DNA from 2 places in the Streptomyces sp. NPDC046860 genome. Region 1 is predicted to be linked to the other one. Evidence: riboswitches for the same ligand, from Rfam matches in the RefSeq annotation. Region 1 holds a riboswitch; the other holds the start of a gene.

What was found. A riboswitch is a leader RNA that binds a small molecule or an ion and turns the genes downstream of it on or off. The one in region 1 is predicted to bind S-adenosylmethionine.
Region 2: it holds a riboswitch for S-adenosylmethionine, as region 1 does, so the genes downstream of both, ABZ898_RS10140 (aminotransferase class V-fold PLP-dependent enzyme) here and thrC (threonine synthase) in region 1, are expected to answer to the same signal.

Annotation. Positions count from the first base shown of each region.
Region 1 is NZ_JBEYXQ010000016.1:107,206-110,881, reverse strand. Features, by position in the region: gene ABZ898_RS22385 (MoaD/ThiS family protein) at 182-457, opposite strand; gene thrC (threonine synthase) at 454-1,728, opposite strand; SAM riboswitch class I at 1,746-1,899, opposite strand; gene ABZ898_RS22375 (glucosyl-3-phosphoglycerate synthase) at 2,081-3,025, shown strand; gene ABZ898_RS22370 (trehalose-6-phosphate synthase) at 3,100-3,676, shown strand, end outside.
Region 2 is NZ_JBEYXQ010000005.1:201,082-204,757, forward strand. Features, by position in the region: gene ABZ898_RS10130 (rhomboid family intramembrane serine protease) at 1-373, shown strand, start outside; gene ABZ898_RS10135 (Lrp/AsnC ligand binding domain-containing protein) at 370-651, shown strand; gene ABZ898_RS10140 (aminotransferase class V-fold PLP-dependent enzyme) at 659-2,023, opposite strand; SAM riboswitch class IV at 2,203-2,319, opposite strand; gene trpD (anthranilate phosphoribosyltransferase) at 2,429-3,493, opposite strand; gene ABZ898_RS10150 (cytochrome bc complex cytochrome b subunit) at 3,645-3,676, opposite strand, start outside.

The DNA.
Region 1 (3,676 bases):
CGCGCATTTTGGCTGCTTCTTGTCGGGCTGGCGGCATGAATCAAGGGCGCCCGGCCCGCCGGACCGGGAGCGCGTTCCCCAACTCTACCGCGCTCAATCACACAGAATGGCCCCCTCCGTTTCTCTTACGGAGAAGGCCATTCGATGAACAGCGGGTAACCGCGGTTACCGAAGGTAATTATCAGCCGCCGGCGACGGCCGGAATGATGGAGACACCCGCGCCGTCGGGGGTGGCGGTCTGAAGTCCGCCCTCGAAACGCACGTCGTCGTCATTGACGTACACATTCACGAAACGGCGCAGCTTGCCCTGGTCGTCCAGGACACGCGCGGCGATGCCCGTGTGGTGCTTCTCCAGGTCCTCGATGACCTCCGCGAGCGTGCCGCCCTCGGCGGCGACCTCGGCCTGGCCGCCGGTGTAGGTGCGCAGGATGGTCGGGATGCGAACGGTCACGCTCATGCGAGGCCAGCCTCTCGGAAGGAGTCCAGGTTCGGGCGGATGGTCGCGGTCAGACCGGTGCCGGCGACCGCGTCCAGGGTCTTGAGGCCGTCGCCGGTGTTGAGGACGACGGTGGTCAGCGAGGGGTCCAGCGCGCCGGACTCGACCAGCTTGCGGGTGACGCCGACCGTCACCCCGCCCGCCGTCTCGGCGAAGATGCCCTCGGTGCGGGCCAGCAGCTTGATGGCGTCCACGATCTGCGGGTCCGTCACGTCCTCCACCGCGCCCCCGGTGCGGCGGGCGATGTCCAGCACGTACGGCCCGTCGGCCGGGTTGCCGATGGCGAGGGACTTGGCGATGGTGTCCGGCTTCTGCGGCCGCACCACGTCGTGGCCCGCCTTGTAGGCGGCCGACACCGGCGAGCAGCCCTCCGCCTGGGCGCCGAAGATCTTGTACGGCTTGTCCTCGACCAGGCCGAGCGCGATCAGCTCCTTCAGCCCCTTGTCGATCTTGGTGAGCTGGGAGCCGGAGGCGATCGGCACCACGAGCTGGTCCGGCAGCCGCCAGCCGAGCTGCTCGCAGATCTCGTACGCCAGCGTCTTGGAGCCCTCGGCGTAGTACGGCCGGAGGTTGACGTTGACGAAGCCCCAGCCCTCGCCGGCCGAGTCGCCGATCAGCTCGGAGCAGAAGCGGTTCACGTCGTCGTAGTTGCCCTCGATGCCGACCAGCTCGCCGCCGTAGACGGCGGCCATGACGACCTTGCCCTGCTCCAGGTCGTGCGGGATGAACACGCACGAGCGCAGGCCCGCGCGGGCGGCGGCGGCGCCGACCGCGCCGGCCAGGTTGCCGGTGGAGGAGCAGGACAGGGTGGTGAAGCCGAAGGCGCGGGCGGCCTCCAGCGCCTGGGCGACCACGCGGTCCTTGAAGGAGTGCGTCGGGTTGCCGGAGTCGTCCTTGACGTACAGCCCGCCGGTGACGCCGAGTTCGGCGGCCAGGCGGTCGGCCTTGACCAGCGGGGTCCAGCCGGGGTTGAGGTTCGGCTTGTCCGCCACGTCGGCGGGGACGGGCAGCAGCGGGGCGTAGCGCCAGATGTTCGCCGGACCGGACTCGATGCGCGCCCGGAGCTTCTCGGTGTCGTACGCGGAGAAGTCGTAGGCGATCTCCAGCGGCCCGAAACACTCCTCGCAGGCGAAGAGCGGGCCGAGCGGGACGCGGTGTCCGCATTCCCGGCAGCTCAGAGCGGCGGCGGGACCGAGGTCGACGGTGGGGGATGCGACAGTCTGCACAGCCATGGAGGCGAGGCCCTTTCTCCTCATCTTCCTCACGACGCATCTCGCCGTGAGACGGATTTGGCACCTTCCCTAGCCGGGAGCCTCGCGGTGTCGCTGTGTGCGCGCACGAGACCGGCTGGAGGGTTGCCGGGGCTTCATCGGGCCGTTTCCCTCTGCCCCTCTGGATGAGCGGTATTCGGTTGTGAACGTCCTCTGGCCTCGACATGCGATGGTCATCGGCGTTGTTCAAGACTGTAACCGAAGGCCAGGAGAGTTGAAGGTGTCGTCCGAACCGCGAGATGGATCAGACGGGGACCGGCCCCGACAGGGGCCGTCCGCGCAGGGACACCCCCACAGTGAGGAGCCGCTGACCATGCTGGAGGAAACCGAGCGCTGGCTGGCCACCCGCTCATGGTCCGTGGCCGACCGACCGCTGCACCGCGTCCTGGCAGCCAAGCAGCGCTCCGGACAGCGCGTGTCCGTGGTGCTGCCCGCGCTGAACGAGGAGTCCACGGTCGGGGAGATCGTCTCCGTGATCCGGCACGACCTGGTCTCCCAGGCGCCGCTGGTGGACGAGATAGTCGTGGTGGACTCCGGGTCCACCGACGCGACCGCCGAGGTGGCGGCCGCCGCGGGCGCGCGGGTGGTGCACCGGGACGAGATCCTGCCCCGGCTGCCCGCCGTGCCCGGCAAGGGCGAGGTGCTGTGGCGCTCCCTGCTGGCGACCAGCGGCGACATCGTCGCCTTCGTGGACGCGGACCTGAAGGAGTTCTCGTCCGACTTCGTGCTCGGCATCGTCGGCCCGCTGCTCACCGATCCGGGGATCGACCTGGTCAAGGCGATGTACGACCGTCCGCTGGGCGGCGCGGCCGGGCAGGGCGGACGGGTGACCGAGCTGATGGCACGCCCGCTGCTCAACCTGCACTGGCCGCAGCTCGCCGGGTTCGTGCAGCCGCTCGGCGGGGAGTACGCGGCCCGCCGCTCGCTGCTGGAGCGGCTGCCGTTCCCGGTGGGGTACGGGGTCGAGCTGGGGATGCTGGTGGACTCGCTGCACCTGGTCGGGCTGGACGCGCTGGCCCAGGTGGACGTGGGGGTGCGCAAGCACCGGCACCAGGACGGGCAGGCGCTCGGCCGGATGGCCGCCGCGATCTACCGCACCGCGCAGCTCCGGCTCGCGCGCGGGCATCTGGTGCGGCCCGCGCTGACCCAGTTCGAGCGGGGGGTGAGCGGTTTCGAGCCGCGCACCTACTCGGTGGACACCGAGGAGCGGCCGCCGATGGCGGAGATCGCGGAGTACGCGGCGCGGAGGGTGGCCTGAGCCGGGCCGTATACGGTCGGCTCGCCGGTCGCGCGTACGTTTGAGCGTTCGGGGGCCGGGCTAGGTTGAGGACCATGGCTTCAACGCAGGGTGCCGAGGTGCTGGTCGCGTCCAATCGCGGCCCGGTTTCGTACACGGTGGGTCCGGACGGGGCGCTCGGCTCCCGGCGGGGCGGCGGCGGTCTCGTCTCCGGTCTGTCGGCGATCGGGCCGGACACCGACGCGGTGTGGGTGTGCGCCGCGCTCGGGGACGGCGACCGGGAGGCGGTGCGGCGCGCGGGCGGCGGGCTGCTGCCGGAGGCGGACACCGGCGGACAGCGGGTGCGGATGCTGGACATCGACGCCGGTGTCTACGCCGACGCGTACAACGGCATCGCCAACTCGGCCCTGTGGTTCGTGCACCACATGATGTACCAGACGCCGCTGGAGCCGGTCTTCGACGCGGAGTTCCGGCGGCAGTGGGACGCCTACCGGGCGTACAACCAGGCGTTCGCCGAGGCGCTGGCCGAGGAGGCCGCGCCGGGAGCGGCGGTGCTGATCCAGGACTACCACCTGGCGCTGGCGCCCCGGATGCTGCGCAAGCTCCGGCCCGACCTGCGCATCGGGCACTTCTCGCACACGCCCTGGGCGCCGCGGGACTACTTCGGCCTGC
Region 2 (3,676 bases), on a different contig from region 1:
CGCGCTGGCCAACGCGGACTCCGAACAGTCCCTCGTCGGTGCCTCGGGAGCCATCTCGGCGGTGCTCGGCGCGTTCCTCCACCTCTTCCCGCGGGCCCGTGTCACCAGTCTCCTCCCTTTCCTCTTCTTCCTCCCGTTGCGCTTCCCGGCCTGGGTGGTGCTGCCCTTCTGGGCCGGGCTCCAGTGGTACGCGGCGGGCCGGGCGCCCGAGGGCCCCGGTGTCGCCTACCTCGCCCATGTGATCGGCTTCTTCCTGGGCTTCGGCTACGCCTGGCTGCGCTACGGGAGGAAGCAGCGCGCGAAGGACGGGCCGGGCGAGGCTAGAGTTGGGCCCGCCCCGGCTACGGCGTCCAAGGGAGAGAACCAGCCGTGATCACCGCGATCGTCCTGATCAAGACCAGCGTCGACCGGATTCCGGAGATCGCCGAGCAGATCGCGGCGCTGGAGAGCGTCAGCGAGGTCTTCTCCGTCACCGGCACCTACGACCTGATCGCCATGGTCCGCGTGGCCCGCCACGAGGACCTCGCCGAGGTCATCCCCGGCCGCATCAGCAAGATCCAGGGCGTGGAGGGCACCGACACCCACGTCGCCTTCCGCACCTACTCCCAGCACGACCTGGAAGCGGCCTTCGCCATCGGCCTGGACTCCTGAAGGTCCCTCAGCTCTCGGGGACGCAGCGGCCGTTCTCCGTGCGGTAGGTCCACTTCGCGCCCCGGGTGACCAGCTCGCGCACCGCCGTCACGAACCGGAGCACGTCCTCGTCCGGGGTGCCCGCGCCGAAGCTGACCCGGACGGCGTTCAGACTCCCGGTGCCGCAGCCGGCCCGCCCGGCGGGGTCCGTGCCCAGGAGGGCGTGGACGAGGGGGTGGGCGCAGAAGAGGCCGTCGCGCACGCCGATGCCGTACTCGGCGGACAGGGCGGCGGCGAGGTGGGAGCTGTTCCAGCCGTCCACGACGAAGGAGAGGACGCCGACCCGCGGGGCGTCCTCGCCGAACAGGGTCAGGACCCGCACCTCGGGCACCTCGGCCAGGCCCGCGCGCAGCAGCCCGAGCAGGTGCCGTTCGCGGACGGCGAGGGCCTCGGGGCCGGCCTCGGTGAGCGCCCGGCAGGCGGAGGCCAGCGCGTGGGCGCCGATGACGTTGGGTGACCCGGCCTCGTGCCGGGCGGCCCCGTCCTGCCACTCCACCTCCACCCCGCCGTCGGCTCCCCGGGCCACCGTGCGGCTCGCGCCGCCGCCCGCGAGGTACGGCTCGGCCGCGCCCAGCCAGTCGGCCCGCCCGGCCAGCACGCCGGAGCCGAAGGGCGCGTACAGCTTGTGCCCGGAGAACGCGACCCAGTCGACGTCCAGCTCGCGCACGCTCACCGCCTGGTGCGGCACCAGCTGGGCGGCGTCCAGGACGGTCCGCGCGCCGGACGCGCGTGCGGCCGCCGCCAGCTCGCGCACCGGCCACAGCTCACCGGTGACGTTGGAGGCGCCGGTGACGCAGACCAGCGCGGGGCGGGCGGTGTCGCGGGCGGCGAGGGCCCGCTGAAGCGTGCGCACGGCGGCGGCGGGAGACCTGGGGGCGTCCAGGAAGGTCACGTCGGCCGCGCGCCAGGGCAGCAGCGCGGCGTGGTGCTCGGTCTCGAAGACGAACACCTCGCACCCGGCGGGCAGCGCGCGGGCCAGCAGGTTCAGCGAGTCCGTGGTGGACCGGGTGAAGATCACCTGGTCGTCGTCCCGGCAGTCGAGGAAGTCGGCGACCGTGCGGCGGGCGTTCTCGAACAGCTCGGTGGAGAGCTGCGAGAGGTGCCCGGCGCCCCGGTGCACGCTGCCGTAGTACGGGGCGTAGGCGGCGATGTCGTCCCAGACCCGCTGGAGGGCGGGGGCGCTGGCGGCGTAGTCGAGCGCGGCGTAGCCCACCTCGCCCCCGGTGACGAGCGGCACGGTGACGTCCCGGCCGAGCACGGGCAGCGGGGCGGGCACGGCCCCGGTGGCGGCGGCCGGGGCGGGGGCGGGGGCGAAAGCGGTGGAGACGGACATGGCTGGACTCCCGTGAGGCAGGCCGGAGAGACCGGGCGCGCAGGGCATGCGGCGACACGGCTCCGGAAGGCGTGGAGAAGAGAGAAGGGTGTGCGGAGGCGGGGCTCGGCGGCCCTATCGCATTCGCTTGCTCACGGAGAAAGGCTCCCTCGTACGACCAGGACCCCTGGTTCTCGAGGGGTCCGCGCTTGCCGCAGACCTTGTGGGCTGCGGCCTGGTCCTCACCCGGAGCACCCCGCCACGGACGGAGGGTTGCCGGACAGCCGGCCGGGGCCGCATGGCTGTCGCTCATGACCTGAAAGGGAAGCTAGCCGGGCTGATCGCCGGGCGCAACCGGCGTCCGGATGCCGGAACGACGGCGCGGCGGGGAGCGACCGCTCCCCGCCGCGCCGGACCGCCGCACCGCTACCGGTTGCTGGCGGCCACCCAGCGCTCCAGCGTGCCCGCGGCGGCCCCGGAGTCGATGGACTCCGCGGCGCGCGCCATGCCCGCCCTGAGCTGGTCGGCCAGGGGTTCCCCGGTCGGGTCCAGCGCCACCAGCGCGGCCGCAGAGTTCAGCAGCACCGCGTCCCGTACCGCTCCCGTCTCCCCCTCCAGCACCCGCCGGGCCACCATCGCGTTGTACGCCGGGTCTCCCCCGCGCAGCGCCTCCACCGGCACCAGCTCGATGCCGACGTCACGCGGGTCGAAGACCTCCTCGGTGACCTTGCCGTCGCGCACGATCCACACCCGCGAGGGCGACGTCGTGGTCAGCTCGTCCAGACCGTCCTCGCCGCGGAAGACCAGCGAGGAGTTGCCGCGCTCGGCGAAGACGCCCGCCACGATGGGCGCCATGGCGAGGTTCGCCACGCCCACCGCCTGCGACCGCACCCGCGCCGGATTGGTCAGCGGACCGATGACGTTGAAGACCGTACGGATACCCAACTGGCCGCGGGCGGCGCCGACATGACGCAGGGCCGGGTGGAACTTCACCGCGAAGCAGAAGGTGATCCCCGCCTCCTCCGCGACCTCGGCCACCCGCTTCGGGGTCAGCTCCAGATTGACGCCGAGCCGCTCCAGCACGTCCGAGGACCCGGAGGCGGAGGACGCGGCGCGGTTGCCGTGCTTGATGACCTTCGCCCCGGTGCCGGCGACCACGATGGAGGACATCGTGGAGATGTTCACCGTCTTCGCGCCGTCACCGCCGGTGCCGACGATGTCCACGGTCCGGCCGGGCACCTCGATCACGTTGGCGTGCTCGTACATGGCGCGGACGATCCCGGTGATCTCCTCGACCGTCTCGCCCTTGGCCCGCAGTGCCACCAGGAAGCCCGCGATCTGGGCGTCGGTCGCCTCACCGCGCATGATCCGGTCCATCGCCCACGCGGTGGCGTCGGCGCTCTGGTCGCGGCCCTCCAGCAGGGCGTTCAGTACCTCGGGCCAGGAACGGCCCGCCGCGGTGTCGCCTCCAGCGGGGGTCACAGCGCTCATCAGCCGCTCCTGGGTGAGTGAGGAAGACAGGTGTCTCAGGTGTCAGGGGCACCCGGGGTGCCCGGTCCCACCTTATCCAGCCTGAACAGGGCGAAGGGCCCCGCCGGTGTTCCGGACGGGGCCCTTCGGCCGTGGCGTGGCGATACGGGGATCAGTGGTGGCCGTGGCCGCTGGTGATCTCCT